4 regions of the Vibrio sp. MACH09 genome follow, and region 2 is predicted to be linked to each of the others. Evidence: predicted binding sites of a transcription regulator. Region 2 holds the regulator's gene; each other region holds the start of a gene.
The links. The regulator CRP, encoded in region 2, controls carbon source genes, mostly activating them, when cyclic AMP is high. The targets are predictions, from matches to a motif close to TGTGANNNNNNTCACA.
Positions count from the first base shown of each region.

Region 1: the regulator CRP is predicted to act here: its motif matches at 3,494-3,509, upstream of malT (HTH-type transcriptional regulator MalT).
Region 3: the regulator CRP is predicted to act here: its motif matches at 2,822-2,837, upstream of deoD (purine-nucleoside phosphorylase).
Region 4: the regulator CRP is predicted to act here: its motif matches at 5,102-5,117, upstream of deoD (purine-nucleoside phosphorylase).

Region 1 is NZ_BSFZ01000002.1:795,006-803,036, forward strand. It holds gene CHJ_RS18865 (DUF368 domain-containing protein) at 1-253, opposite strand, end outside; gene malT (HTH-type transcriptional regulator MalT) at 653-3,361, opposite strand; gene CHJ_RS18875 (glycogen/starch/alpha-glucan phosphorylase) at 3,913-6,366, shown strand; gene malQ (4-alpha-glucanotransferase) at 6,552-8,031, shown strand, end outside.
Region 2 is NZ_BSFZ01000001.1:3,025,642-3,033,672, reverse strand. It holds gene CHJ_RS13655 (alkaline phosphatase) at 1-1,066, shown strand, start outside; gene CHJ_RS13650 (DUF3624 domain-containing protein) at 1,112-1,363, opposite strand; gene CHJ_RS13645 (co-chaperone GroES) at 1,577-1,867, shown strand; gene groL (chaperonin GroEL) at 1,940-3,586, shown strand; gene crp (cAMP-activated global transcriptional regulator CRP) at 4,060-4,692, opposite strand; gene CHJ_RS13630 (phosphoribulokinase) at 4,939-5,808, opposite strand; gene CHJ_RS13625 (YheU family protein) at 5,878-6,090, opposite strand; gene CHJ_RS13620 (hydrolase) at 6,087-7,070, opposite strand; gene CHJ_RS13615 (PLP-dependent aminotransferase family protein) at 7,067-8,031, opposite strand, start outside.
Region 3 is NZ_BSFZ01000004.1:18,065-26,095, forward strand. It holds gene CHJ_RS23715 (XapX domain-containing protein) at 1-148, opposite strand, end outside; gene add (adenosine deaminase) at 145-1,299, opposite strand; gene CHJ_RS23725 (NupC/NupG family nucleoside CNT transporter) at 1,335-2,603, opposite strand; gene deoD (purine-nucleoside phosphorylase) at 2,895-3,602, shown strand; gene mtnA (S-methyl-5-thioribose-1-phosphate isomerase) at 3,637-4,734, shown strand; gene CHJ_RS23740 (L-fuculose-phosphate aldolase) at 4,798-5,508, shown strand; gene CHJ_RS24175 (hypothetical protein) at 5,658-5,822, opposite strand; gene CHJ_RS24180 (hypothetical protein) at 5,774-5,935, shown strand; gene CHJ_RS24185 (hypothetical protein) at 6,172-6,306, shown strand; partial or broken gene CHJ_RS24190 (Tn3 family transposase) at 6,431-7,808, shown strand; partial or broken gene tnpA (IS66 family insertion sequence element accessory protein TnpA) at 7,908-8,031, shown strand, end outside.
Region 4 is NZ_BSFZ01000002.1:432,549-440,579, forward strand. It holds gene CHJ_RS17200 (TRAP transporter large permease) at 1-229, opposite strand, end outside; gene CHJ_RS17205 (TRAP transporter small permease) at 226-750, opposite strand; gene CHJ_RS17210 (TRAP transporter substrate-binding protein) at 756-1,781, opposite strand; gene CHJ_RS17215 (p-hydroxyphenylacetate 3-hydroxylase oxygenase component) at 2,039-3,208, opposite strand; gene hpaA (4-hydroxyphenylacetate catabolism regulatory protein HpaA) at 3,445-4,335, shown strand; gene hpaR (homoprotocatechuate degradation operon regulator HpaR) at 4,376-4,801, shown strand; gene deoD (purine-nucleoside phosphorylase) at 5,234-5,944, shown strand; gene CHJ_RS17235 (lactate dehydrogenase) at 6,002-7,471, shown strand; gene CHJ_RS17240 (hypothetical protein) at 7,613-8,031, shown strand, end outside.

The DNA of each region.
Region 1 (8,031 bases), on a different contig from region 2:
TCGCTAAGGTTAAAATACTGGTGATGATGCCGCCAAATAAGCAGATCAAAAAGCGTCCATTTATATGGTCAAAAGCGTGTTTTACACCCTCATTTTTAATAATACCGATTAATGAAGGGTTTACTCTGCGAATGCTCTCTAACAAGGTATCGTAAATACCAGTAATAAACGCAATGGTTCCGCCTGATACACCAGGGACAACATCTGCCGCACCCATTGCCATACCTTTGAAAAAAGTGACCAAATATTTCATCTGTTTCTATTCAACTAACTAGGATGATCGAATTATACAAAATCTGAGTTTAATATATATAGCTGCCGTGAGTTATTCGTTATTGTAGGGTTTAGGTTATTCATTCTATTTTTGTGCAAGTAATGTCATAGCAAATTGCACTTGATTTGCATTTTGCAATTGCATTATGCGATAAGGTGAGCGAAATATTCATATGTTGGATAATTAAATGCCGTAAAACGGCGTTTATTCTAAGTTTTGAAAGTTGGCATGTAATATGCTTTAATACTACTGACCCTTCTTAAAGCCGAGGGTCACCTAGCCAACTGACGTTGTTAGTGAACGAAAATTGTTCACACTATCTATAAGCCAATTGCAAGCATTGCGATTGGCTCTTTTTTTATCTGTATCTTAACTAAATCAATACCCCATTAAGCTAAGCAAATTCTCGGCAGTTTCAATGGCTTCTTTACGATTGGCAATGTTGAGTTTTTGATACAGGTTACGGATGTGAGTTTTGATGGTGGTAGCAGCAACATCCAGCTCTTGCGCAATCTGTTCGTTACTAAACCCGGAATAAATTAAGCCCAGTACCTGCCACTCTCTTTGCGTCAGTGGACTGGTTCTTACCAACTCTGGAATGTTAGGGTGATTGATAAGCTTGTCGACAAAATCTTCGTCAAAGTGAACAGAACGGCTGCGCTGTTTGCTAGAAATATCCTTAATTAGTTGCTGAGCTCGATGCTTTTCAAGATCACCTAACGAGGCATGACTACTGAGCTTTTGCAGCAGCTCGTCAATGGTATTACCATCAATTAAGAAATTACCCACCATGCCAGTTTGGTTAGTTAAGCTAAGGGCATGTTTAAGCTTTTCTACCGCTTTTTCTTCATTATTTTGTCGAACATAAAGAATGGCTTCAACAATTAGGTTGCGGTTGATATCCGTCACCAAATTCGCCTGTTCGGCGTGTTGTTGCAAGGCATCTAAATGTTCTTGGGCTTCTTCAAATTGACCGACAAAAATTTGAGCTCGGGCGATATTTCGCCACTGAAGTTGGTAAAAGTGGTTTTTGGCATCTGTTGGGCGGTCAGCACTCTCGAGCCATTGCTTAACCGATGTCGTATCCCCTTTCGCTTGCCAGTACAACAACAATGAAAGCGAGGCATTGGCCTTCCAATCTAAATGGTAGCTAGATTGTTGCAATAGATGTTCAATCTGTTCTATAAACCGTGTTGCTTTATCTATTTCACCTCTGCTAATGGCGATTCTCGCGAGCAGTGAATAACAGTGAAGATGCTTGCTTGGATCATGGTTGCCCAATACCTGCATCCCTTTATAGGCACACTCTTCGGCTTCATCTAGTCGATTCCAGCACCACAGCACTTGAGAGCGTAATCGAAGCAGGAACTCATGCAGCGGTAATTGCTGCAGTTTTTGCTCTTCAATCAATTTAAATGCGTTGTCTTGCAGCTCATAAGCCGCTTGTACAAACCCTTGAGCAATTAAGATCTCACTCTGTTGTAGCAGTGCCCAAAGAGCTTGATGATAAAGCTGATATTGGCGAGCGAGCTTCTCTGTTTGTTGCATAAGAGAAAGGGCGCGATCTAATTCGCCATTAACGTGATTCACTTCACCTACAATTGATGTCGCGACAATTCGGCTGCGATAGATGGTGGTATCGAGCTGACTTAGCGCTAGCTCAGCCAGTTCTAACGCCTTTTCAGGATCATTTCTGTTGATGGCTACTTGTGCTCTAAGAGCATTAATCTGACCTTTATCGCTGGTGGTGAGCTCGATATTTCGCTGGGCCATCTGTCGCTCAGATTCAACCAACATACCTTCAACTCGGTCATAACTGTGCTGACTTTGAGCCAGCCACGCCCTTAGTAATGGCAGTTTCATTTCGGAATAGAGCTGATCATCGCTTAATTGAGTGATGGCATCTTCCATAATGGCTAGCTCACCGAGATTAAACATACGCCAACCGTGCTCAATTAAAATTTGCGCCACCAGTTCGCCGTCATGGGATTTTTGAGCATGGGAAAGTGCCTGATGCGGAATGCCAATGTTTAACCATGCTTGCGCAGCGCTGCGGTGAAGAGACTTCTCTTCTTGAGGGATGCGTGACTGCCTTTCGTGAGTGAGAAACTCACCAAATAAGTGATGGAATCGATACCAGTTTTGCTCACCTTCAAGACGGTAGATAAACAGGCCAAAGCGATTAAGAGACTCAATCATACCTAAGGCGTCTTCTCTTTCCGTGAGCTCGCTGACGAGCTTATCGTTAAAGGTTTCCAGTACCGAACACTGCATTAAGAAATGTCGAGTTTCGGAATCGAGAAGATCAAACACCTCTTCAACCAAATAATCCCATAAATGAGCGTGATTAAACTGAGATACTGACTGGACAGATTGAGCTAAAGTGCGTTTTTGATGTTGAGCTTGCAAGGCAATAAGTTGTAACGCTGACGGCCAACCTTCTACATAGTTGCGTAAGCTATCTGCGGTGGTGTCATCAATGCCTTCAGAAACCCGTTGATTGAAAAAACGGGTAGTCTCTTCGGTATCAAACGCCAATAAATCATTGCCTATTTCAATCATTAAGTCGCGTACTCGTAAGTTCGCGGTGCCTAGTGGTGGGTTAGCGCGGCTGGTTACGACTAACGTAATGTTGTCTGGCATATGCTTGAGGAAAAAACGCATCGCCTCATGAATTTCTTCATTCTGAATCAGATGGTAGTCATCAAGCACCACATAACTTTCATTAAAAAACTCTGATAGCTCAGAGAATACTTCTGCAAATAACGTCTGTAACGAGGAAAACTGCCGGCGCTCAGCCAGTGTTTGTGAGTTCGGACATTGATCACCCGTGGCGCGATTGATGGCCTGAATAAAATAGTTAACAAATCGAAACGTATCATTGTCACTGTCATCAAGGCTATACCAGCCGACGCTATTTTTGTCAGAGAGCCATTGTGCCGCCATGGTGGTTTTACCATAGCCCGCCGGAGAGCGGAAAAGGATCAGCTTATAACACGGTGCTTGCTGTAATAAGTCTAAAACGCGAGGTCTAACGATGGCGTTATGTAACCGGCCGGGCCGAGTGAGTTTTGAGGGTATCCACATAGTTATCGCACTATTTGATTTAGGTTATTCATAAACTGTTTTTATCCTACGATAAGGTGATATCAACATAAAACGGCTTATCTGCGATATGTATGATCTGCCGCATAATTATGAGGTTCTACGCCCCGATATTGTGATTAATGTCTCATAAGTATAGTTTGCTAGATGGAAAAACGGCGGCTACCCGTACATATTAGTAATTATGAAACGGGATTCTATTACCATCATTAGTGGTGAAGCTAGCCATGGCTTAACGGGATAAATTCAGGCATTAGTGTGATGAAACTACTATTTTCAATCAATGTTTCTGACTGAGTAATTTATAGCCAATGAGTAATGGAGGAGGTAATCGAAAGTTATACGTGACCTGAGTCGCTATATTTTTAACGCTAGCAGCAGTTAGTGTGACTTAGATCGCTAAGTGTGTAGAAGAGTAGGGTCTACGCCCTAGCTACTCCTCCTCTCCACTCTTTAAGTTAGGAGGATGTTCTGTTGATTATCAAGATGCAGGATATGCCATAGATAAATTGAAACAATTATGAGATGTCACTATGAAACCGACGCAACAAAAAAAGTTTGATAAAGCGCAGTTCCAAGCCGATGTAAAAATGCATTTAACCGCAACTTACGCAACGAAGGTTGAAAATGCACAGCCACGTGACTGGTATTTAGCAATGGGTCGCGCTCTAGCGGAGATGACAACCTTTGATTTGCTAGAAACAGAAAATGATAAAGCGATTCAAAATGCGAAAAGTGTTAACTACCTTTCATTAGAGTTCTTGATTGGCCGCCTTACGGGTAACAACTTGATCAGCATGGGGCTTTATTCGCAAATAGACGCCGCCATGAAAGAGCTGGGACAGAGTCTAACTGACCTGTTAGAAGAAGAACGTGACCCATCACTGGGCAATGGTGGTCTTGGTCGTTTGGCTGCTTGCTTTATGGACTCATGTGCTGCTCAAGAGTTTCCAACGGTTGGTTATGGTCTTCACTACGAGTATGGTCTGTTCAAACAGTCATTTGATCAGTGTCATCAACAGGAAGCGCCTGATGCATGGCGTGGTGTTGAAGGTTACCCTTGGGAAGTTGCACGGCCAAATATTGCTCAAGAAATCGGTTTTTATGGTCACGTAGAAGTGATTAATGAAAATGGAAAAGAGAAGCGTCGTTGGGTTCCGGGTATGCAAGTAAAAGCGATGCCGTGGGATCTTCCTATTGTGGGTTACGAAAGCAATACCGTTTACCCATTGCGTTTATGGGAATGTCAGGCCATTGCACCTTTTTCTTTAGAAAGCTTTAACAATGGTGACTACTTTGAAGCGCAGCACTCATTGATTGATGCGGGTAACATTACCAAAGTACTTTATCCAAATGATAACCACGAGAAGGGTAAAACTCTTCGCTTAATGCAACAATACTTCCATAGTGCGGCATCTATTGCTGATATCTTGCGTCGCCACCTTAAAGCTGGTCACAAGTTAGAAGACTTAGCGAAATATGAAACCATCCAGCTAAATGATACACACCCAACTATCGCTATTCCGGAATTAATGCGTATTTTGGTGGATGAGTATGAGTGGGCTTGGGATGATGCATGGGCACTGTGTTCTAAAACATTTGCCTATACTAACCATACCTTGTTGCCGGAAGCATTAGAAACATGGAGCGAGTCGTTAATTCAGCGCTTGCTGCCTCGTCATATGGAAATCATTTATCATATCAACCATTTGTTTATGCAAGAAGTGCGTGCTAAATGGCCGGGTGATGTTGAGAAGCAACGCAAATTATCAATTATTCAAGAAGGCTTCCACCGTATGGTACGTATGGCCAACCTTTGTGTTGTTGGTTCTTATGCGGTAAATGGTGTAGCGGCACTTCACTCTGAGTTGGTTAAACGTGACTTATTCCCAGAGTTCCACGAACTTTACCCAAATCGACTGCAAAACGTGACCAACGGGGTAACACCTCGCCGTTGGTTGAAGTTCTGTAATCCTAAGTTGTCAGCTCTTATTAGCGAGAAGATTGGAGATAAATGGCCAGCCGACTTGGATATGCTAACAAAGATAGCCGAATTTGCGGACGATAAAGCCTTCCAAGATGACTATATGGCGGTTAAAAAAGCCAATAAAGAGCGTCTAGCCGATTGGGTACAAGAGAACATGGGTATTGAATTAAATACCGATGCGATTTTTGATGTGCAGATCAAACGTCTTCACGAATATAAACGTCAACATTTGAACCTGTTGCACATATTGTCTCTGTATCATCGTCTATTAAATGATCCTTCGTTTGATATGGCGCCACGTGTGGTGTTCTTCGCCGCGAAAGCCGCACCGGGCTATCATCTAGCCAAAGAGATCATTTATGCCACCAACAAAGTGGCAGAGAAAATCAACAGTGACAACCGTGTGAACCACAAACTGAAAGTGGTCTTTATTCCTGATTATCGTGTCAGCATGGCGGAAATCATTATTCCGGCTGCAGATGTGTCTGAGCAAATCTCTACCGCAGGTAAAGAAGCTTCGGGTACAGGTAACATGAAAATGGCGCTTAATGGTGCACTAACCATTGGTACTATGGATGGCGCAAACGTAGAGATACGTGAAGAAGTGGGTGATGAAAACATCTATATCTTCGGTCTAGAAGTTGATGGTGTTGAGGCGTTGCGTGCTCGAGGTTACAACCCATTTGATTACTACAACGCTGACCACCTGCTAAAAGCGTCAATGGATCTTCTGTTAGGTGATGAATTTACACCAGGAGAGCCGGGTAAACTGCGCGCAGTTTATGACAGCCTGTTGGACGGTGGTGATCCGTATTTGTGTCTTGCTGACTTTGCCTCTTACGTAAAAGCGCACGAAGCGATGGATCAACAGTACCGTGAGCCGCAAGGTTGGGCTCGTAAGGCGATTCTAAATACGGCGCTGGTAGGTAAGTTTAGCTCTGACCGTTCAATACGTGATTACGTAAATAACATCTGGAAATTACAAGCCGTAAAACGCTAGTTATTTGCCTGTTTGAGCTGGGAGCGCTGTTTTCGTAAGCATAATTTAGCGAGTGCAGTTTCCCGGCTCTACTGGATCCAATAGTGGTTTTACCAAAGAGCATTATTGGATCCGGTAAGTTACCTAAGATTTTGACAAGAATGCCCTACTAAAAGGAAGGCGTATAAACGCCTTCGGAGAGAAAAATGAAACAACAGTCAGTTCTAATGCAAGTCGCTGATATGGCTAAGATATCAAAAAACTATATTAGTGCGTGGGGAGATGAAGCAAGTGTCGAAGAGGAAACCATTCGTCGTTTACTTGCTTCTCTTGGCTACGATACCTCAAGTGAAGAAAATCTGCTTAAATCGGCAGAAAAGAAACATAAAAAAGAGGTTTTGGATCCCGTTCAAGTTGTACGCGATAGTGAGCAACCCATAGAGATTAAATTGAATCTAGGTGTTAGTGCTCGCGAGAGTGAATTTAGCTGGCGTTTAGAAACTGAGCAGGGTAAGACCCTTGAAGGATATCTTCAATCGCAAATTGTACGTGATGAGCGTGCAGAAGGCGGCCCTTTAGTGTTTCAACTGCCCAACGTGGAGTGGGGATATCATCAACTTATTATCACCCGCAAGCGTCGCAAGACCCCGTATGAAATGACCCTGATAGTGACGCCAAATGCGTGTTACAAGCAGCAGAAACTATCCCAGCAGAAAAAACTGTGGGGGCCAAGTGTTCAACTTTATACTCTTAGAACTCAGCATAACTGGGGTATTGGTGACTTTGGTGACCTTAAACAATTGGTCGCAGAAATAGCATCACGAGGAGGGGATTTTGTTGGTTTAAACCCAATTCATTCATTATTCCCAGCCAACCCTGAAGGGGCGAGTCCATATAGCCCGTCGTCTCGCCGTTGGTTAAATATTCTCTATATTGATGTCAGTTCTGTTCCTGAGTTTGTGTTAAGTGTTGATGCTCAGCGTAAAGTGGGCAGCAACGAGTTCCAGCAGCGTCTGCATAAAGTTCGAGATACCCATTGGGTTAACTACTCTGAAGTGTCTGAACTTAAAATGAGTGTGTTACCTCTGTTATTTGACGAATTTAAGAGTCGTCATCTGGATGAATCTACCGACAGAGCAAAAGCATTTTTGAGCTTTGTTGAGCAAGGTGGCGAGAGCCTATTACATCAAGCTGCATTCGATGCTCTGCATGGTACGCTGTTTGAAAAAGATCAAAGCATTTGGGGTTGGCCTGTATTCCCTGAGAAGTACCAGCACTTCCAAAATCCAGCCGTTCAAACTTTCATTAAAGAGAATGAAGATAAAGTGCAATTGCACCTTTATTTGCAATGGATTGCCGACAGTCAGATTAATGAAGCGCAGACATTGGCTGAAGAGAAAGGCATGGCAGTAGGGCTTTACCGTGACCTGGCGGTCGGGGTGGCTAACTCAGGATCTGAGACCTGGGCAGACGATGGTAACTTGGTGATGGACGCCAGTATTGGCGCGCCACCGGATATTCTTGGTCCTCTAGGACAAAATTGGGGGCTTCCTCCTCTTAATCCACAAGTTCTTCAAGCCACAGGCTATGACGCTTATATTAAGTTGCTAAGAGCAAACATGAAGCATTGTGGCGCACTGCGTATTGACCATGTTCTTGGCCTACTTCGTTTGTGGTGGATACCGA
Region 2 (8,031 bases):
GAATGATAATGTTCAACGTGGCTTCTGTAACACGGCATTAGGTAATGAAGCGACCAGCGCATGGGAAATGGCCGCCGAGCGCGGAATGTCTGTGGGTGTTGTTTCTACGGCAAGATTAACTCATGCTACTCCTGCGGTTACCTACGCTCATAGCGCTGATCGTAACTGGGAACATGATGTGCCAAATATTGCTAAAAATCAGGGCTGCCAAGATATTGCCAGCCAGTTTATCCAGTTTGATAAGGGTGATGGCATTCAGGTTGCATTGGGCGGAGGACGACGCGAGTTCATTCCAAACGATATGATTGATCCTGAAGGTAAAAAGGGCAAACGTAAAGATGGCAAAAACCTTATTGCTGATTGGCAGTCTCGTTATCCGGAAGGCCAGTATGTCTACAACAAAGCTCAGTTTGACCAATTAGGTAGCGATACCTCTCGCGTATTGGGTCTGTTTGAAAGTAGTCATATGAAGTACGAAGAAGATCGACGTGACGGTGAACCTTCTCTAGCTGAAATGACCGCAAAAGCTATTGAGATCTTATCAAAGAATAAAGAAGGTTATGTGTTGATGGTGGAAGCCGGAAGGATTGATCATGCTCACCATGACGGTAACGCTAAGCGAGCACTTGCGGATACCATTGCTTTTGATGACGCAATTAAAGTGGCACTAGAGAACACTAACTTAGATGATACCTTAATCATTGCTACGGCAGACCATGCTCACACTTTAGTTATGAACGGTTATTCTCAGCGTGGTAACAATATTTTGGGATTATCTAAGTCTAAAGGTAAGTACAGTGTCGATAAGCAAGGTAAAAAATACACTACGTTAACCTATGGAAACGGACCCGGTGCAGTGGATGGAGCTCGTACAGATTTGACTCAGCAGCAGGTGACTCAATTGGATTACAAGCAGCAATCTTTAATTAAGTTGTCATCTGAAACTCACTCTGGTGAAGATGTTGCAATTTTTGCTCGAGGCCCGCAAGCCTATTTATTCCAAGGTGTCATCGAACAAAATTACATTTACCATGTGATGAATGAAGCGTTGAGCTTGGCGAAGTAGAGAAATCTATTTATTAAGCACCGACAGAAGTGAGCCGTTAATGGCTCACTTCTTATTTCGTTTTCGCATCGGAAAGATGACGAAACGGAACCACAAATGCAAAAACAACAAACCATTAAAAGCGAAACCCGCAAAGATTAGAGCTATAGATTCCACGCTACTAGGGTTCTCTTTGCAGGTAAACCACCACACCACCCAACATAATACCGACAGAGTAGTGAGCTGATCCATACATCGCTTGCAGCGGCCTATTTTTTGCCAGAACCAATGATTACCATTACAGATATTACAAGCCATATTTATCTTCGCCTGATAGAGATGTTTTTATTCTGAACCACTGCTTTTACTTAGGCAATGCAGTCAATCGATAAGATAAGGCAAAAAAGGAGATTCCTTTCACAAAAAAAAAGCGGCTCTGCCCTTGGTAAATATATTTGCGCCCCCACATCTCTGTCACAAGCTGATTAATCAGCACTTTCATTAAATAAACAATATCAGGAGAGAATACAGATGAATATTCGTCCTTTACATGACCGTGTAATCGTTGAGCGCCAAGAAGTTGAATCTAAATCTGCTGGTGGCATCGTGTTAACTGGCTCTGCAGCTGAAAAATCCACTCGCGGTACGGTAGTTGCTGTTGGCAAAGGTCGTATTCTAGAAAACGGCTCTGTTATGCCACTAGACGTTAAAGTGGGTGACGTAGTTATCTTTGCTGAAGGTTACGGTACGAAAACTGAAAAGATTGATGGTAAAGAAGTTCTTGTTATGTCTGAAAATGACATCATGGCTATCGTTGAATAGAAGTAAGCGTTAAGACATTCACTCTTAAACGACAAATTAAAGTAAAAATAGATTTTAGGAAAGGAAATCAAAATGGCTGCTAAAGATGTAAAATTTGGTAATGACGCACGAGTAAAAATGCTTGAAGGCGTTAATGTTCTTGCCGATGCTGTAAAAGTAACGCTAGGTCCTAAAGGACGTAATGTTGTTCTAGATAAATCATTTGGTGCTCCAACCATTACTAAAGATGGTGTTTCTGTTGCTCGTGAAATTGAACTTGAAGACAAGTTTCAAAACATGGGTGCACAAATGGTTAAAGAAGTTGCTTCACAAGCTAATGATGCTGCTGGTGACGGAACAACGACTGCAACAGTACTTGCACAATCCATTATTGCTGAAGGCCTTAAAGCCGTTGCAGCGGGCATGAACCCAATGGATCTTAAGCGCGGTATCGACAAAGCGGTAATCGCTGCTGTTGAAGAGCTTAAAACACTATCTGTTCCTTGTACTGATACTAAAGCTATTGCTCAAGTAGGTACTATCTCTGCTAACTCTGATGAGACTGTGGGTAACATCATTGCAGAAGCGATGGAAAAAGTAGGTCGTGACGGTGTTATCACTGTTGAAGAAGGCCAAGCTCTTCATGATGAACTAGACGTTGTTGAAGGTATGCAGTTTGACCGTGGTTACCTATCGCCATACTTCATCACTAATCAAGAAGCTGGTGCGGTAGAACTTGAAAGCCCATTTATTCTACTTATTGATAAGAAAGTTTCTAACATTCGTGAACTTCTTCCTACTCTGGAAGCAGTGGCAAAAGCGTCTCGTCCTCTTCTAATTATTGCCGAAGATGTTGAAGGTGAAGCTCTAGCTACATTGGTGGTGAACAACATGCGTGGCATCGTGAAAGCAGCGGCTGTTAAAGCCCCTGGTTTTGGTGACCGTCGTAAAGCAATGCTACAAGATATCGCGGTACTAACTTCTGGTACGGTTATCTCTGAAGAGATTGGTCTTGAGCTTGAAAAAGTAACGCTTGAAGATCTAGGTCAAGCTAAGCGTGTGACAATCACTAAAGAGAACACAACTATCATTGATGGTCTTGGTGAAGAAGAGATGATCAACGGCCGTGTTGCTCAAATTCGTCAACAAGTTGAAGAAGCGACATCTGACTACGATAAAGAAAAACTACAAGAGCGTGTTGCAAAACTTGCTGGTGGTGTTGCGGTTATCAAAGTAGGCGCTGCGACTGAAGTTGAGATGAAAGAGAAGAAAGATCGCGTTGAAGATGCTCTACACGCAACTCGTGCAGCAGTAGAAGAAGGTGTTGTTGCCGGTGGTGGTGTTGCACTTATCCGCGCAGCGTCTAAAGTTGTTGGCCTTGAAGGTGCAAACGAAGAGCAAAACGTAGGTATTCGCGTTGCTCTACGTGCAATGGAAGCGCCACTACGTCAAATCGTTGCTAACGCAGGTGACGAAGAGTCAGTAGTTGCAAACAATGTTAAAGCACGTGAAGGTAGCGACGGTTATAACGCTGCAACAGGTGAATACGGCGATATGATTGCAATGGGTATCCTTGACCCAACAAAAGTAACTCGTAGTGCACTTCAGTTTGCTGCATCGGTAGCAGGTCTAATGATTACGACTGAAGCTATGGTTTCTGATATGCCAGCTAAAGATGCTCCAGCAATGCCTGATATGGGCGGCATGGGTGGTATGGGCGGCATGCCAGGCATGATGTAAGCCAAGAGTTATTGATAGCGGTTTACCGCTGACAGTAATATTGTGAACAAAAAACCGAAGCTTTGGCTTCGGTTTTTTTATGCGGGGAATACTGATTTCTCAGCTGCGTTGTTATGAATAATGGTTTACTTTTTTGCTAAAAATGAGGTTTGTTGATTATCAAATAATTTGATTATAAAGTTATTTGATGGTCGATCTAAAGGTAATTATTTTTATAAATCAATAGCCTGTATGGTTTTTAAATCTGTCTAGACTGTCGTATCTGGTTTATGCTGGGAAGATTGTTACTGCAAATAGATCAGCTAAAATGAGTTTACTGTTAGGCTTTGGCTGCTAACTATCTATTCGCAGGGATCTAGATTGGTGATTAAAAATGGAAAAGAAATTTGTGATGGATACAGAGAGAAAGAGATGCCATAAAAAAACGCAGCAATAATGCTGCGTTTTTGGTGTTGTGCTTAGATTATTAATATCTAGCGCGTGCCGTAAACCACAATAGTTTTACCATGCGCAGAAATTAGGTTTTGCTCTTCTAGCATCTTCAGGATTCGACCTACTGTTTCACGAGAACAGCCAACAATTTGACCAATCTCTTGACGAGTGATCTTAATTTGCATGCCGTCTGGATGGGTCATTGCATCAGGTTGCTTGGCAAGGTTTAAAAGTGTTTGCGCAATACGTCCTGTTACATCTAGGAATGCAAGGTCACCTACTTTTTGGCTTGTAACCTGAAGACGGTTAGCCATTTGAGCAGAAAGACGCATTAAAATGTCTGGGTTTACTTGGATCAGCTGACGGAATTTCTTAAAAGAAATTTCCGCAACTTCGCAAGGGGATTTCGCACGTACCCAAGCGGTACGATCTTGCTCTTCTGCAAATAAGCTTAGTTCACCGATGAAGTCACCTTGATTTAGGTAAGAAAGAATCATCTCCTTTCCTTCTTCATCCTTGATAAGCACAGCTACGGAGCCTTTCACTATGTAATATAAAGTTTCCGCTTTTTCACCAGCGTGAATCAGCGTACTTTTGGATGGATATTTATGAATATGACAGTGTGAAAGAAACCATTCTAAAGTTGGATCGGTTTGAGGTTTACCTAGAACCATAATTATCTCACTATTTTATGCAGGGTCTGTTCAGCAGCGTTCCTTTGCTGCCTCGTCAATAAACTTTGCGGTTAGCATAGGTTTAATTATTCGAAGCTGCAAGCTACTTCTTTATCTATCGGTTAAGAATAGTATCCTTTTTTGCAGACGATTTCTTGATTTTGATCGCCCTGAATTTGTGATATGTTACGCAAAAATGTGCACATGATCACGGTATTAAAAGTAAACTAAAAGTTTGTACAATAATTAACCGATTTTGCCGGTTTCAATTAGCTGTTGCAATATCGGTCTAATGATTAGTTCCATTGCAAAGCTCATCTTTCCTCCGGGGATAACTAAGGTGTTATGCCTTGACATAAATGAGCCATCAATCATTGCTAGCAGGTATGGAAAGTCGACATTTTTCATTCCACGCAATCGAATCACCACAAAACTCTCATCAAGACTAGGGATACCTTTCGCGTTTAATGGGTTTGAGGTATCAACGGTCGGTACGCGCTGAAAGTTGATATGGGTACGGGAAAATTGAGGTGTGATGTAATTTAAGTAATCATCCATTGAGCGAACGATGGAATCGGTAACGGCTTCGCGTGAATGACCTCTATCACGAGTGTCTCGGACAAATTTTTGAATCCATTCTAAGTTAACTATGGGCACCATACCGATGAGCAGATCAACATGCTGAGAAACGTTAATGTCACCATCGACCACTCCCCCATGTAGGCCTTCATAAAACAATACGTTGCTCTTTTCTGGTAGATCTTGCCATGGAGTAAAGGTGCCTGGCATTTGATTGTAAGGGACCGCCTCATCAAATGAGTGTAAATAGCGCCTAACCTGACCGACACCTTCGTCACCATACTTTCTGAAAAATTTCTCTAAGGCTGGAAAGTCATTCGCCTCAGCCCCAAAGTAACTGATGTGTTTACCTTGCTCTCTGGCTTTGCGGATCTCTATATCCATTTCTGGTCGTGTAAAGCGATGAAAGCTGTCACCTTCAACCCAAGCTGGTTTGATATCCATCATACTGAACATCTTACGAAAAGCTTCAGATGTGGTTGTAGTACCAGCTCCTGAAGAACCTGTTACTGCGATAATTGGGTGTTTTGCTGACATGACATTCCTTGTCGTTATGAAGATCTGATTCTATTTTAGTCTATGGCATTAAAGTCGAACAATAAACAATCATAGTTCACGCTTTAGTTTTATATCCACACTTTCGTGAAGTTCAGAGAAAAGCACAACGGCTTCACCTTGTTGTAGTAAAAGATGTACTTGCTGAATTTTATCTTCCAACGTCGCTTCTTCAGTACCGTAGTCCGTTCCTTCTCTTAAGACGAACTCTTTGATTAAGTTTTCCAATGTTTCAGGAGCTATTTGTTGCCATGGAACAATCATGATCTCTCTTCTTGTAAGTAATGCTGATAATAGTATGGCAGGTAATCTTCCAACCAAAAGCTTGGTTTGTTAATTGTGCCGGTCATAAATCCAACATGACCACCATGCTGACATAATCGGTAATGAATATTACTGTTTAATTTGAAGTCAGGAATGACCTTCTCGGTCATAAATGGGTCGTCTTTTGCGTGAATTACCTGTAAGGGGATCGCCGTATTGTTGAGCTCCTTGATACCAGAACAGCGTTGATAATAGTCATTAGCATCGCTAAAACCATGCAGTGGTGCAGTAAGTTTATCATCGAAATCATACAAGGTTTTTATTGCTTGGATGTTTTTTGTGGTAATGCCAATGGCGTGATGCAGTTTGTGCTGTTTTTGAATGGCGTTTGCTTTCAACGAACTGAGTAGGTAATTTCGATATACCTTGGAGAACCCCTGTTCAATTCGTTGTGAGCATGCTGCTAGATCGAGTGGTGCAGAGACGACAGTCGCCGCGGAAAGCAGGGGCTGATGCTGATATTTGGCGAGATAGTTCACCAACATATTTCCGCCCAGTGAAATGCCTGTAGCTACTTTAATCTGGTGAGGGAATAGGGTATTGAGATGAGTGAGAAAAAAACGCGCATCTTCAACTTCTCCGGAGTGGTAAGCTCTTGCTAACCTATTAGGCCTGCCGCTACAGCCACGGAAATGCATCATGACCGACAACCAGCCAGACTGTGCAAATGCATTCATTAGGCCGTTAGCGTAAGGGCTATGAAAGCTACCCTCTAAGCCATGGAAAAGAACAAAAATAGGCTTATCCTTTGCTTGCTGGCTTTGCCAATCTTCGCTCCACGCTAGATCTAAAAAGTCACCATCGTCGGTCTCTATACTTTGCCACTTAGCTTGAAAAAGTGGTTTTTTTCGAATAAATCTTGGCAATATCGTCTGTATATGAGGGTTGCTCAGGCCGATAACTGGGTTAAATTGGCTCATAAATCGAAGTCACTAATCGGTGGCGATTGTAATAATTCTTGTAGTTTAACAAGACCTATTTTCATTTGCTGCTGATTTATTGGAGAACTTAGCGCAAGCCGAACTGCTGGAACGATGGCAGCGGCAGGGGGAGTGAACAGTTCTGCTGATTTTACGATCACCCCACAGCGTTTAGCTTGAGTGACAAAGTCCGTCAGTCGCCACTGTTCTGGTAAAGTTAGCCACATATGATAACAACTGGTTTGAAAACGCGGAGAAAACTCGCTTAAGTATTCAAGAGCTAATGCGAGTCGCTCTGCCATCTCTTTGCGAATTTCATTGACGATTAAATCATACTGTTTTGATTGAACAAGCTCACAAGTAAGTGCTGTCAGTAATGGACTAACCATCCAGCTGTGGTTTTGTAATGCAATACTTAATGGCTGGTAGAGTTTTGCTGGCGCGTGCAAATATCCTACTCTCAAACCGGGAGCCAAACATTTAGAGACGGCTCCGATATGAATAACTTGCTCCGGATCTAAATTAACTAAAGCAGGGGGTCTATCAATTGGCAATAGCCCGTTAACGTCATCTTCGAGAACGATTAAATTGTGTTTTTTGCATACATCGAGAATCGCTTTTCGTCGTTCTAGAGACATTATTGCGGTAGTCGGATTTTGCAGCGTAGGAGTAAGGTAAATAAATCGTGCTTGGTTTTGTCGGCAGGCTGAGTCTAAGGCTTGCGGCGTTATGCCCTCCTGATCCATTTCTACGCCTTTGATAGAAAGCTGCTTTTGTCGAGCTAAGCTAATGAGTCCGGGGTAGGTCAGCTTTTCCACTAGTATGGTGTCACCTGCTCTGGTAAAGGCATCAAGCACCATTTGTACCCCATGCTGAGCACCAGAGGTAAAGAGCATCTGTTGGCTATTCATATTGAGACCATTACTCGTTAGCCAGCCTGCAATTATCTCTCGATGGGAGT
Region 3 (8,031 bases), on a different contig from region 2:
AGTTCGTATACATCACTGAACCTAAGTAGACACCAATAATACCAACTACTCCAGACATAACTGGGGGAGCAGGTATAGGTAATTTTATTGCCGTAAAAACCGCTCCAACAATAAGACCAGAAAACAGCGCTAATATTACTTCGTTCATTGGCCCTCCTCTGTTATACGTTGCAGCCGCTCTGTTAATCGGGACTTCAATGATCCTTCAGTTAATTGCTCACAATACCGAGCAAGCTGCTTACAGTCTTCTGAGGTAAACTGCTCATACACACTGTTAACTAATGCTTGTTTAGAAACCTCTTCAACAAACGCAGCTTCAAGGGCACATAGCGTCACATCTAACAGCTCTATTCGATTCAAACCAAATTGCATTTCAGCAACTTGATACTCTTTGTCCACATCAGTACCAAATAAACCAGCGTCGTCTGTGTTTATCGAAAGGCGAACTCCTTTGTCATATAACTTTCTTAACGGATGGTTAACCAGAGACTGCTCCATTTGCGGCACCAAAATCCGGTTACTCGTTGGAGAAATTTCAAGCGTGATGTTGTTATTAATAAGTTCGGCGATGACGGACTCATCATCAATCGCGCGAATACCATGGCCAATGCGTTTCGCACCATGTTTTAATGCCTCGGTGATGCTCTCTGGACCACAGATTTCCCCTGCATGATAGGATTTGTGTAAGCCCATCCTATCAGCACCTTCATGGACGTTGGAAAAATCCGCAAACTGCCCTGCCATCTCATTACCCGCGATATTAAAACCTGTAATAAGCCCCCTAGGGTTATGTTCCATAAATTGCATACTCATCGCGAGTTCATCTGCACTTAGATGGCGCACTGCGCAAGCTTGTAATCGAGTCACGGTACCAAACTCTTCATAAACTTCCTTAATCGCTTGCTCTACTTTATCCATAATAGCATGGTATTTTTCAGCGTTTAACTGACCATCAGTATCCAAACATAGGTGAAATGCTGACGTGATAATTTCACAGTAGATCATGCCTTGCTGAGCATTACGTGATAGATAATCTTTAACCACCAAATAATAATCTGATGGCTCGCGAATCAAGTCGGCGACTTTATCGTATGTAGTAATAAACGCACCAAAGTCGCTTTCATCATATAGATAACGACCATTTGGAAAATCAACCTCATCATACGAACCAGGCGAATAAAAGAAATCTTCCGGCAGTGTAATGTTATGAGTCGTAGCTAATAATTTCGCAACCCTTGGCGTTACTGATCCTTCAATATGTTCGTGCAAAATAACTTTCGGTAATACGTTGGTAGTCATTGTTGTTCTCCAAATACTCAATGGAAGTTTCCCGATTAAGCAAAGCCGATAAACAAACCAGCAATGGTTGCAGCCATCAGGTTAGATAAAATACCAGCAATCAAAGCTCTAAACCCTAGCGCCGCTATTTCTTTACGTCGCTCTTTAACCATGCCGCCGATACCACCAATGGCAATCGCTACCGTGCCAAAGTTAGCAAATCCACACAGAGCGAATGAGACTATAACCTGAGTTTTTTCAGACATAGGCAGACCAGTAGTCGCAACTACAGCATCACCACTCAGATATTGAGCTAAGTTGATGTAAGCAAAAAATTCGTTAATAACAACCTTCTGGCCAATAAATGAGCCCGCAAGCGTCGCTTCAGACCAAGGTACACCCATTAACCATGCGATTGGAGCAAATAAGTAGCCAAGGATCATTTGTAAACTTAGTCCCTCAATACCAATCCAGCCGCCAATGCCTCCCAACATACCGTTAAGCATTGCAACTAAGCCCACAAACGCGAGAAGCATACCACCGACATTAATCGCAAGTGCCACACCATTTGAAGCACCAGTTGCTGCCGCATCGATGATATTAGCGTTTTGACTAGTGGCCGATTCATCTAAATTGGCATCCGATACGGAATCTGTTTCCGGAATCATAATTTTGGCAAACAAAAGCCCCCCTGGCGCAGCCATGAAAGATGCAGCTAATAGATACTCCATCTTCACACCTAATTGGGCGTAGCTTAATAGCATAGTGCCAGCAATAGAGGCCAAACCGCCACACATCACAGCAAACAATTCTGAACGCGTCATACTGTTCATATATGGTTTAACTAAAAGAGGAGCCTCAGTAACACCGAGAAATACATTCGCGGTTGCTGACATGGACTCCGCTTTACTGGTGCCAAGCAGTTTTTGCAACGCGCCACCAAGCCATTTAACAACAAACTGCATGATGCCTAGATAGTAAAGTACAGTAGACAAGGCAGAGAAAAAGACGATAATGGGCAAAACTCTAAATGCGATAACGAATCCATCCCCACCAAACAACTCGAACATCTTATCGCTTACTAAGCCACCAAAAAGAAAACGGATGCCATCGTTACTGTACGAAATAATAGATGACATAGCATTCGCCATTACGAGAATGATATTTTGACCAATAGAAGAAGAAAGTATCAGTCCACCTATAAAAAACTGAATAGCGAACGAAAGACCGACGGTTCTAAAACTTATTGCTTTTCTGTTTTCTGATAAAAAATACGCTACGCCAAGAAGAGCAACTATTCCTAATATACTTACGAATGAAAACATCGCTGGTTCCTTTTAATATTTGCAATTGATTGTCAAGGATCATCTCATACAGCTTTTAGGGAACTTCGTGACTTTGAACACAGTTTGTTACTAATAAACATATCTAATAAAAACCATTATCCCTACAAACCTCCATTGGTAATGATTTTATAAGTTTAAACTCAATATCAACTTATATGGATAACATGTTCATTTTTTAAGCTTCATAAAATAACTAACGTGATCCCGATCTCACTCGCTGCTCTGATGAACTTTCAAAATAACGTCTAACAAACCCATAGGAGAATAACCATGGCACTTGCTATTCGATCTAACCCGGGTAATTTTGCTGAAACTGTCATCATGCCGGGCGATCCATTGAGAGCAAAGTATATTGCTGAAAAATACTTAGAAAACGCTATTGAAGTGAACAACGTACGTAACATGCTCGGTTATACCGGAAGCTACAAAGGCAAACGTATTTCTGTGATGGCTCATGGTATGGGGATCCCCTCCATTTCCATGTATGCCTATGAACTTATTAATGAATTTGGCGTTAAAAACCTTATTCGAATAGGATCATGCGGCTCAGTGCGTGATGATATTGAACTGATGGATATTGTGGTTGCAATGGGAGCAAGTACCGACTCAAAGACTAACCGTGACCGATTTAAAGGGCACGATTTCGCAGCAATTGCTGACTACACACTACTGGAGACAGCGGTAAATAAAGCACGAGAAAAAGAGTTAAATATCAAAGTAGGTAACTTATTCACATGTGACTTGTTCTACGGCCCTGATCGTGAGCTTTTCGATGTGTTAGAAAAATACGGCATTGTTGGCGTTGACATGGAAGTTGCGGGCCTTTACGCAGTCGCAGCAGAACTTGGAGCTAAGGCTTTAGGCATTCTAACAACCACCGACCATATCAAAAACGGCGGTAAGTTAACGATAGAACAACGTGAACTTTCATTACACCAAATGATTGAATTAGCGCTCGAAACAGCAATCGAGCTGTAACCCAACAATCACCCTCTACTACGCAGGAATTTATATGAAAATCAACGGCACAAGTTACCGCTCAATCTGGACTACAGAAGACAAACAAGGTATCCACATTTTCAATCAAGAAAAGCTTCCATATGAGTTTGAGATCTTAACGCTAACAACCATGGAACAAGCGGCTGAAGCTATTGTTTCGATGAAAGTACGAGGTGCACCTCTCATTGGTTGTGTAGGTGCGTACGGTATGGCTTTCGCAATGATGGTAGACAATAGCGATCAAGCAATCGAATCTGCATATAATACCCTTGTGAGTACTCGTCCTACAGCAATCAACTTACAGTGGGCACTAGACCGTACTGGCAAGCTACTAGAAAGCACACCAGCACACAAGCGCGCAGTTTCGGCTTACAATGAGGCTGGTATCATATGCGATGAAGACGCTGAGATTAATCACAGTATCGGTATGCACGGCCTTGAAATCATCCGTAAAATTGCCAGCACAAAAAAAGAAGGTGAGGTAGTAAATATCTTGACACACTGTAACGCTGGTTGGTTAGCGACGGTAGATTGGGGCACTGCTACAGCGCCTATGTACCTAGCACATAACGAAGGTATCAAAATGCATGTTTGGGTTGATGAAACTCGCCCACGTAATCAAGGCGCTCTGACTTCGTTCGAGTTAGGTGCACATGGTATTCCACACACTCTTATCGCTGATAATGCGGGCGGGCATCTAATGCAAAAAGGCAAAGTAGATTTGGTAATTGTAGGCACTGACCGAGTTACTGCCCGTGGAGACGTCTGCAACAAAATAGGCACCTACCTAAAAGCGCTCGCTGCTCACGCTAACAACGTACCATTTTACGTTGCGCTACCTTCGCCAACTATCGATCCAACCGTATGGAACGGCATTACCGAGATTCCAATTGAACAACGTGATGGCACAGAACAATCACATGTGCAAGGTATCGACGCCAAAGGGGAACGCAAATTCGTAAATACCGCCCCAGTAGGTACTCCATGTGGAAACTATGCGTTTGATGTTACACCGTCTGAATATGTAACTGGTTTAATTACTGAGAAAGGCGTATGTGAGTCTACCAATGTTGGTTTGCTAGATCTTTTCCCTGAGATCATGAACGCTTGATTTCAAGCCTTATCATTTATGCAGATAATCGAGACTAGTTAGGCTTATTAATAGGGTTTCATCATGTTATTAGAAAAAGAACGCATTGAAATTGTAAAAACTTGCAAAAAACTTATCACTCATGGACTGACAGTAGGCACTGGCGGTAATATTTCAATATTTAACCGTGAACAGCAACTGATAGCCATGAGTCCAAGTGGCGTAGATTATTTTGATGCAAAGCCAGAAGACATCGTCATTATGGACATGCAAGGCAAATGTATTGAATCTATCCGCAAACCATCCAGTGAATGGAGTATGCATAAAATTTTTTATGATCGCCGTGATGATTTGAATGCCATAGTCCATACTCATTCAACATATTGCACGGCAATTGCTACGCTACGACAGTCACTCCCAGCCTCCAACTATTTAGTCGCTTTTTCTGGCAAAGACGTTCGCTGTGCAGAATACCAAACCTTTGGTACACAAGAGCTTGCTGAATCGGCCTTTGAGTCTATGGTCAATCGTCGTGCAGTTTTGCTTGCGAATCATGGTTTGTTAACGGGTGCCGGAGATTTAGAGGCCGCATTCAACATTGCAGAGCAGATTGAACACTGCGCCAAAATTCACTGCATTGCAGCGAGCTTTGGTATACCTGCAATCTTAAATGATGACGAAATGGCAGTTATGGCAGACAAGTTTAAAACCTATGGTCAACCAATAAAAAATAGCCAAATTATTACCCCGAAAAAATCTTACGGTATTGATCATCGAAGGTGTACAAAACTTTAATAGTTTTTATACCCTTATAGCCCTTTCATTAGTATTGAAAGGGCTTATTGTTACAGGTTAATCAATGTATCTGACAGTTTGGCAGTTAAGTAACTCGTAAACTGTTGATGTGCTGAATTCGGATAACTCTTGGTACTTTCTTGAGCAATTTAAATCAGGTTCCAGCGAATACCCAATGGTTTGTCGCAAGGCAACTTAACATCACTGATATCAATATTTTTCGGGTTATTCTCAGCGAAAAACCACATGCCGCGAACATACTTCCTTGATCCGAAATCAATATGGTTATCGTGAGTTTGCTTGGCCTTGGTCATTCCGATTATCTTGTTTACCTTATAGCCGAAGCTGGATCAGTAATGAACACCCTAGTTTACTGCTTGATTTAGCGACTAGATGGCTAATCCAACATAAAGTTCTTTTGCCCTGAGCAGCAAGTTAAGCTAGACTCTTCAATACAAATTTTAGAAACATCAAGAACATCACACTTCGACCGTTTTCGTAAGGGGCCGGTGAATATCAGTGGTCCAGCATTTAATGAGGCTATTGAACGTTACAAAGTACTCAAAACCTATAGGAGGAATTGGATTTTACCGGCATTCCTCCTATAGGTTTAAGCATATTGCTCGTCATGCAGGAATAATTTCGGCATATAAAATAGGCCTAATGCCTGAGAGTAAACGTACAGCGATACTCGTCGCTTTTGTAAAAGCCTATGAGATTATTGCATTAGATGACGCGTTGGATGTACTGGATCTTTTGATTACTAATACCGCTGGAGAAGCGAAGAAATTAGGATAGAAAAAGCGTCTTCGTACTCTGAAAGATTTAGATAAATCTACACTGGCTTTGGCACAAAGTGTGTGCTCCGCTGTTAGACGATGATTCTCTACATCCATCAATCTTTGCTACATTTTCATGAAAAAAACTGGCACTCTCTATTTCTACCATACACAAGCTAGCCCGACCTTATGATGACAATTTTTCATGATGAGATGGTTGAACAGTACGGACGAGTTCGGCGTTTCCTGCCAAAACTACTTCATGATATTGAATTCTCCACAGCTCCAGCGGGTGACGAGGCGAGGTTACACATTGTGCTTTTTGGATAAGTTACAGGACAGCTTACGCCCAAGAGATATTTATGTAGAAAACAGCGCTCGTTGGGGCGATTCGAGAGCCAAGTTATTACAGGGTCAAGAATGGCACTCAAACCAGATTCAGGTCTGCCGTTCACTGGGAATACCCACTAAACGCAAAAGAGGCCATCGATGCGTTAGTCAAGTAGTTGGATACAACCTATCATCAGGTTGCCACCAATTTTGACGATAATGATTTAGTGGGTATTGATATATCGGGGAAACGACCGATTCTAACCATCACAAACATTGATAAAGTCTCATATCCCCGCCTTAACCAGGCACCGACTCAGTTGGGTTAAGCAAAACTATTTTCGATCTGAAACGCTCGTAAAGGCCAATGCGAAACTCGTCGATTTTCAATCCACTCTTGCATTAGCTAAACATAGTGGCGGTGCTGAAGTTGTCTCGGCTGACGGGATGCGTTTTATCACACCCGTGAGAACCATCAATTCAGGAGCGAACCGTAAATACTTTGGCCCTAGCCGTGGTATCAAGTGGTACAACTTCGTCTCCGATCTGTTTTCTGGTTTTCACGGAGTTGTTATACCAGGAACACTTCGAGATTCCATACTCGTACTGGAAGGTTTGCTTGAACAGAAAACCGGATTAAACCCAATAGAGATCATGACGGATACCGCTGGAGCCAGTGATATGGTATTTGGCTTATTCTGGTTGTTGGGGTATCAATTTTCGCCGCGATTAGCCGACGCGAGAGAATTAGTATTTTGGCGCGTAGATAAAGAGGCGGATTATGGCGTATTCGATGAGTTAGCACGACGCTGCGTAAATCCGCAAAAATATAGCTTCATTGAGATGATGCGTATTGCAGGCTCTCTTAAGCTGGGAAAAGTACAAGCATCAGAACTTATTAGTTCGTTACTCAAAAGTAACCGTCCATCAAGTCTGGCTCAGGCTATTATCGAAGCTGGTCGTATCAATAAAACGTTATATTTACTGAATTATATTGATGATGAAGACTATCGACGCAAAATTCTAACCCAATTTAACCGAGGCGAGAGTGGCCATGCCGTTGCCAGAGCTATTTGCCACGGTCAACGAGGTGAAATACGTAAGCGGTATCGAGAAGGCCAAGAAGATTAATTGGGGTCGCTTGGTCTAGTCACTAATGCCGTTGTACTGTGGAATACAATTTATATACAAGCTCAAGCTGCACTAGAGCGTAAGTGCATCATAAACCGCATTTTAATCAGTCATACATCATCATAAGATCAACTCTCTACAAAATAAGGAGAGTTGAAAATGACTATGCGATGCACCAACCAAGAATGGAAAATCCTGTTAGAACAATACGAAAATCGCAATGTAACTCAGCGAGTCTTCTGTAAGCAACATGGCGTGAGCCTGTCGATATTCTTTGCAAAGC
Region 4 (8,031 bases), on a different contig from region 2:
CTCTGGTAACAAAGTTACCCATCAAAATAAACAGTGGAATAACTGACAAACCATAGTCTTGTCCGGTATCTATAATTCGACGCGCAGCCATAGACATGGCCGCAGTCCAGTTATAATCATTGATATACCAAAACCCGACAAAGCCGACTACACCCATAGCAAACGCGAGTGGTAGTCGTAAGAACACCATTATGATCAGGACAGTAAAACCAATTATTGATTCAATCATTTACTACCCCTTTCTTCTGAAATTGGTGTTGCAGCGCGAAAAATTGGCAATCTTGCGCAATACACTATGGCGTTCATCAAGGTTAAGAAACCACCGGCAAAACCAGTAATAGAAATTAGATAGGTGACATAACCTAACGGAATTTCGAGGATCTCAGACACTTCTTCATATTCAAGTGAGCGGCCAGCTAACTTCCAGTTCATCATGGCCACTAAAACTAATGATACAGCACAAATAAGGTTGATAACTGCTTGGCGGAGGTCTATCCAACGATCAGGAAAATAGGCATCGAGTAAGTCTACGCAGATGTTTTCTTCTTTCCACGATACTAAAGGAAAAGCCATAAACACCATGACAGCAAGGAGAACCTCTATCATCTCTGTTGAACCATCAATCGGTGAATTTAGAAAATAGCGTCCGAAAACATCGATAAATGTAATACCCATCATTAAAAACAAGCTGAGCGCAGCAAGGGTCTCCAACCCTCGCCTCACAGCTATCGAAACATTCTCAGCTATCATAATAATTACAAGCCTTTATTGATTTGCTCTTGGTAATAATCAAACGCAGCAGGACCATCGACTTTGCGCTTCTTCGCTGTTTTATACCAATCTTCGATAATGCCCTTTGTCATTCCCTTCACTTCTGCAACTAACTCTGGAGAAGCATCGGTAAATACGTGACCATTCGCTTTTGCTTTGTTGTAAGCGTTGGTATCGTAATCATCCATCATTTTTCCGAATAGACGAGATAGTTTCTCACCAGATACGGCTTTAATCGCTTCTTGGTCTTTCTTAGAAAGGTCAGCTAGTGCGTCGCGGTTCATTACAATCGCGAAGCTTCCGCGGTACAGACCACCAGGGAACATTAAGGTGTTGTTGGCCACTTCAGCTAAACGGAAGCTACTTAGTGATTCAACGGGTAAGTAAGTTCCTTCTACTACCCCTTGCGACAGTGATTCGTACACTTTAGGCGTAGAAATAAACACAGGCGTTACTTTCATCCCTTTAGCGATATCAGAAATAACACCACCACCTACACGAATTTTTGTGCCTTTAACGTCACTTAACGTTTCAACTTTCTTTTTTGTTATCAACTGACCAGGACCATGCACACCAACCGCCATCACTTCAACGCCGCGGTGCTCTTTACCTTGTTTTAGGTATTTTTCGTAGGTATTCCAGTACGCTTTTGAAGCTAACTCAGAGCTTACACCACCCTGGAATGTCGGGATTTCAGGCAGTTGAGTTAATTTAAAACGACCCGCTTTATGACCATGGAAAATCCAAGTAACATCGCCAATGCCATCAGTAACAACATCTATCTGAGATGGAGGTGGTGCCAAATCGTACTCAATTTTCACTTCAACACGACCTTCGGTGGCTTCTTTTATCCACTCACCCCACGTCGGCCATACAACTTTGTTAATACCGTGGTTTGGTGAAGCCCATGAGCTGATTTTTAGAACCTTCTCTGGCGCGGCATTAGCACTAGTGGAAGCAAGGAGAAGCAACCCGGCGCTAACAACCATAGAGATTTTTGATTTAATCATGACACATCCTTGTATTGCTGGTTTAATAATTGTTTATTTTGTTATGTTCCAGTTAAAACCGATAACATATTAACAATCTACCATTATCAATTTAGTTAATATGTTAAGAAGATCAAGTTTGTAACAATTCCATTACTTTTCTTTATTAGACATTAGTCTATAACCATGTCCATCGATGCAGTTAACCTATTAAAAAAGCTCTACTTTTTTAAAGAAGAGCTTTTCATGTTACCGCAAATAAATTGCTGTTCGCCCTACTAAACCATCGTTGGGTCAGGTTCTAATCCCATTAGACTACGGCCTAAAATCTGCTTACAAATATCATAATCGGTATAAGCATGAGCACCCGTCATGTGGGAATCACGGAACAGTCGTTGAGCTTCGTTGGTAGAGAACCAGCAATTTCCGCCAATGGCGTCAAACAGACGATCAACAGAGTCAATACACATCTTCACTGCATACGCTTGATTGGTTCGCCAGTAAGCCAATGTTTCCGCTGTTGGGTACTCTTTACGCTCGCCGTGCTCTTTATGATCTTGCCATGTTTTCTCTAACATCGCTCTGGCGGCAAATACCTGATGGGTTGATTCAGCCAGTCGCATCAATGCGGGTGTCGCAGCGCCAACGCGTGCGCCGGTATAAGCACGAACACGGTTTTGAGTAATAGTTTTGTATACCTCAAGCATGCGCTCAGCGATACCCAAACCAATAGCCGCGAAACCACAGGCGAAATAAGGGCGATAAGGTGTGTAAAAAATATCGCTGTCTGGATAGAGACCAAAACCAGCGGATTTACCTTCCATCATGCCTTTTGCTGTTTCAATACGGTGTTCTGGAATGAAAACATCTTTAATTGATAGGGTTTTTGTACCACTCGATTTCATACCAGCGGCATACCAATCATCAACAATTGTGTATTCATCTCTTGATACCACGCCAAAACAGTAGGTTTTGTTTCCATCTGCATCTTCGCGGTTGAATCCAAGAATGGCCCAGTCTCCATGGTCGCATCCACTACTCCATCGCATATCTCCGTTAAAGATAACGCCGCCTTCAGTCTCTTCTGTTTTTCCGAATGGTGCGATACTGCTGCTTGCTGTTGCATCTGGATTGTCTCCCCAAAATTCTTCTTGAGCTTGTTCTGAGAACATTGCCATTTGGTGACTATGAGTGGCCAACAGGCTTGCACCCCATGCTGTCCCCCCGCAAGCTCCTGCTAGTGCAGCAACACAGTCTGTAAATTCAGGTAGTGAAATCTCTAGACCACCATATTTTTTTGGTTGGAAAGCACGAAAGAATTTAATCTCTCTTAATAAACGGATATTTTCTTCAGGTGGCATTCTATCGATTTCAGCTTGTGCAGCATTAGCAGCAATCGTAGGCAAAATTTCCTGTAACTTTTCTAATAGAGGGTTTGCTTGTTTCATGGTTACTTCCTTTTAATCATACGATCCTAGCCCTTATTGTTAACAGTATTGCTGGGGCTACCGAATGATTGTTATTATCATGTTAACATTCGGGCAATTAAATGGATTAAGCACGAGAACAATTGCACTTTTCACAGGATTCGTTAATATGTTAACTGTTTTGTGAAAATATTGTGAAGTTAGGCATATTTTTACATTAATGTTAACAAACCTGTGTAAAACAAGGAGCAATGCGGGTGGTTACGAAAATTCCAAACATCAATATTGGTCAAGTGTACGATCAGCGCTATGCTAATTCTGAGCTGCATTTTGAATACTTGGACAATCTAGCGAATTTTTTTGGTCGAAATATGCCAGTGCATTACCATGATCGATTTTATCAGATACATATAATACTTGATGGTAGCACTCACGTTCACTTAGATGAAAAACACTATACTAATGAAGGAATTACACTGTTCTTCACCCCTCCAGCAGTGCCTCACTCATTTGTCACTGAATCGAGCTCGTCAGGTTATGTGTTAACGATTCAGCAACAACTTGTTTGGCGATTATTGGACATGGAGTGCGGATTAAATAATATAATGGTCGATCAAATGAAGCCATTTTGTACTCAATTAGTACAAGATTGCCCTATTCTTTCATTAATACAGCACCTAAAAAGGGAGCTAGATTCGAGCGGTATGATGCAAGAAAAGGCAACCCAATCATTGCTGCAACTGGTGCTCATTGAAGTGATGCGATTAGGGATTCGAAATAAGTCGGAAAAAACCAATCGCAGTGTGGATATCACTCTTTTTCACAATTTCAACCACTTAGTGGAAACGCACTATATCGAGCACTGGGCATTAGGAGAATACGCGGAGAAGATAGGTATTTCTGTTTCACGACTGAATGATATATGCCGCAGGGTCAGTGGCCTATCATCGAAAAAGATCATAATAGATCGACAAATGCAGGAAGCACGCCGCTCACTTCAGTTTACCTCTAAGAGTGTCTCTGAAATCGGCTATGACCTTGGCTTTAGAGATCCTGCGTATTTTGCTCGATTTTTTAGAAAGTATTCAGACATGACAGCATCAGAATACCGAAGTAAAGTCACCAAAAATGTAGAAAATAATTATTGATTTATCTCATCGCAAAAAGGAAAGGAAGGCGAAGGTATTTATGACGAAATTTAAAGACTCACTACCATTACAACTCATTAAAGCTAGAGACGTCACTCTTGATTTCTTTCGTCCAGTATTATCAGAATATGAAGTGACGGTACAACAATGGCGAGTAATGAGACTAATCCATGCTTATGATGAAATCGATTTTACAACGCTTTCCAAAGAGAGCTGCATCTTAAGCCCTAGCTTAACGGGCATAATTAACCGCCTAGAGAAACAAGATTATGTCTGCAAAATTAAATCTGACGTTGATCAACGACGAGTCAATATTCGGCTAACGGAGAAAGCAGAACTGCTGGTAAAAGAGATGCGTGTTGATATTGATAAACAGTACGAAAAACTAAAAGCAAGGTTTGGTGAAGATCGATACAACCAGTTATCCGAGTTACTTGAAGAATTAATCGATATTCGAGATTTATAACTGCCAACACCTCTACTATACCCAAGTGACCTCAAAATCTTGATCCTGCATCTTGAGGTCACTTGAGTATACACACCTCTAATTAAGATTTTTTGCCCGTTAGAATCTTTATTTATTAAAAACATTTCGTTCGAGAGGTAAATTTATGTGATTTACCTCTCTTTTTTTGTGTCACTATTTTTTATTTCTTAGCAAAATATTTAACGCAATCTATTGCGTACATTTGGCAAATCGATTGCTTTCTCCGTTTAAACAGAAACAGTTATTAACAATTCCATAAAACAAGATCCAGAGTAATTTTGTGATCTTGATCTCTTAGCAAGCGCAAAATAGCGACTAATATTGCCATTAAGCCCATATAACCACATCAACATAATTGGTTATCGTTAGGCGTATACTTATCAAATTTGATACAACATTGGAGATATCAAAATGGCAACCCCTCATATTAATGCTCAACCAGGTGACTTCGCTGAAACTGTTTTAATGCCAGGTGACCCACTACGTGCTAAATATATTGCTGAGACATTCTTAGATGACGTTAAGCAAGTGTGTGATGTGAGAAATATGTTCGGTTACACAGGTACTTATAAAGGTAAAAAAGTATCCGTTATGGGCCACGGCATGGGTATCCCTTCTTGTTGTATCTATGTACATGAGCTTATTGCTGAGTACGGCGTTAAGAACGTTATCCGTGTTGGTAGCTGTGGCGCAGTACGTGACGACGTAAAACTAATGGACGTTGTTATTGGCATGGGTGCATCGACTGACTCTAAAGTAAACCGTATCCGCTTTAATGATCATGATTTCGCTGCTATCGCCGATTACGGCCTTCTTGAAGAAGCGGTTAAACAAGCTCGCATTCAAGATGTTCCTGTAAAAGTAGGTAACGTATTCTCTGCAGATCTTTTCTACACTCCTGAAGCTGACATTTTCGAAAAAATGGAAAAACTAGGCATTTTAGGTGTTGATATGGAAGCGGCTGGTATCTATGGCGTAGCGGCAGACCTAGGTGCTAAAGCACTGACTATCTTAACGGTATCTGACCACATCATTCGTGGTGAGAAACTGAGTTCAGAAGACCGTCAAAAATCATTCAATGACATGATGAAAGTTTCTTTAGAAACGGCTATTAACTTATAAGATTTTTGCAGCCAATAGCGATATTGGCTGCTCATATAAATTCCCGAGGGGGCGATCGTGTCAAATGGCAAATTGCCGAAGGACGTAGATGGATTACAACTCAACTTTTGTAAAACATTGGCGTGTGACAACTTTGGATTGAGCGATGCAGAACGTTATGTTCTTCAACACGTAAACCCTAAGCGTCCAGCGATGGTCTGCCGAGAGTGTGGTGCTTTCCCCCCCTTACTTAACAACCAAGAAGTTATAAACGAACTACATCGTTTACGTCGCGTCCATAGCGACGGTCTACCAACTTGTCGCAATACTGAGTGTGACAATTTTGGCCTATCGGTTCATACCCATAAAAACCTATACCATGCATTTGGTTACAGTGGTGATCGCCAGAGATATCGCTGCAAAAAATGCCAATCCACCTTTGTGGATAAATGGTCTGGTGCGAACAAAAAACTCAACTTTCAAGAAAACCTATTAGGATTGCTTTTTATGAGCTTCTCGGTACGAGAAGTGTGTCGAAAACTAGAGATCAATCCCAAGACGTTTTACGATCACGTCGATCATATCGCCAGTCGCTGCCGTCGTAAGCTTGCCATGTTTGATGCCCGCTGGGTTAACCATGCTCATCATTATCATTTGGCTTCACACTTTATGCCGCTGCAGCCAAAAAGTAATAACGGGGTGCTATGGTTCGCTACTGGTGAAGCAAACTCCGGCTATATCTTGTCGCAACATATCAATTACTCTATTGATGAAGAGGCGCAAGGTTCTCTCGATCATGACCCCTACCAAACCCCATCACGCTATGTTTCACGTCATTATCAGCCTGAAGCAAACAATGATATTTCGGTACAATCGTCCGATTTAAGAGAAAGAATTGACGAGAAATACCAAGTTATTCTCGCCAGAGGAAATGTTGAAGATCCTATGGGTAATATGACCAGCTTTAATTACCCATCTAAAGGCGCATTGATCCGAGCACCTTATACCTCATACGCCCATTTTCTGCATGTACTAGAAATGTGCGATATTGATAAACAGGTATCCATCTATTTACCTCAAGATCCCGTCTTACGTTCAGCGGCTTTAACTATCTGCTTGCCTAGAATTAAACGTCAAAATATTGACCTAATGTATGTCGAAGAAGATGCGGGTTGGGACAATAGTCAATTACCTGAAAAAGTTGATATTGTTCATATGGGATGGTGGAAAGATCGTTGGGCTATTTCTGAGCAACAAAATGTCAGCAAAGGCATCTGCTATCTAGCAGGCAATAACTCTTCTACAAAGCAGTGGTTACAGCAGGCAAGCGTACAAAACACCAAATTCTACCAAGATCGTTTTCAGCTCCTTTTCGGCAGCTTTATTAACGAACCTCGCCGAAAACTCAGACCAAGCGGAATCCTTCCTATGTTGGATATATTTCGAGCTTGGCACAATTTATGCTACCAAGATAAAGATGGGCTTACTCCGGCGCAGAGCTTAGGGTTAACAGACCAACCACTTACGCTAAAACAGCTATTGTCATAACGGATAATCCCACAGACTTTGTGAGTCGACACTAACTTTTATTGCTCTATATTCAATTTAGCTAATTATAGTTGGTGCTCTCAACGAAACTATTCATATAATGAATTGTTTGTTTATATGTCAACATCATGGACTTAGCCTTTGGACAAAGCTCACACATTACTCGAAAATGAATTAGAGCAGCTCGCTTCCCGTTATGAAGTGGAGCCTGAAACTGTTTTGGTTATTGCCAAGCAATGTTTAGGTAAAGCCGACCAAATACTTTATCCCGAAGGCGGAATTAAAGCCTGCATTATTATGTCTCGCTGTTACTGGCATATGATGGATTACTCTCAAGGGTTAAAATCCATCAAAGAAGCTCTAATTCGCCTCAACCGGTTAGACACCGATCTTTTTCTTCCTGAGATTTTGCATGTTCATGCGATGCAGTTTTGGGGACAAGCAAAATACTATTCCGCACAACAATTTTGGATCAATGCCCTTGAACAAGCTGCGCTTGTTGGCGAAACCATTATTGAAATTGAATGTTTGATTGGCCTTGGTAATGTTTGGCGTGTCAC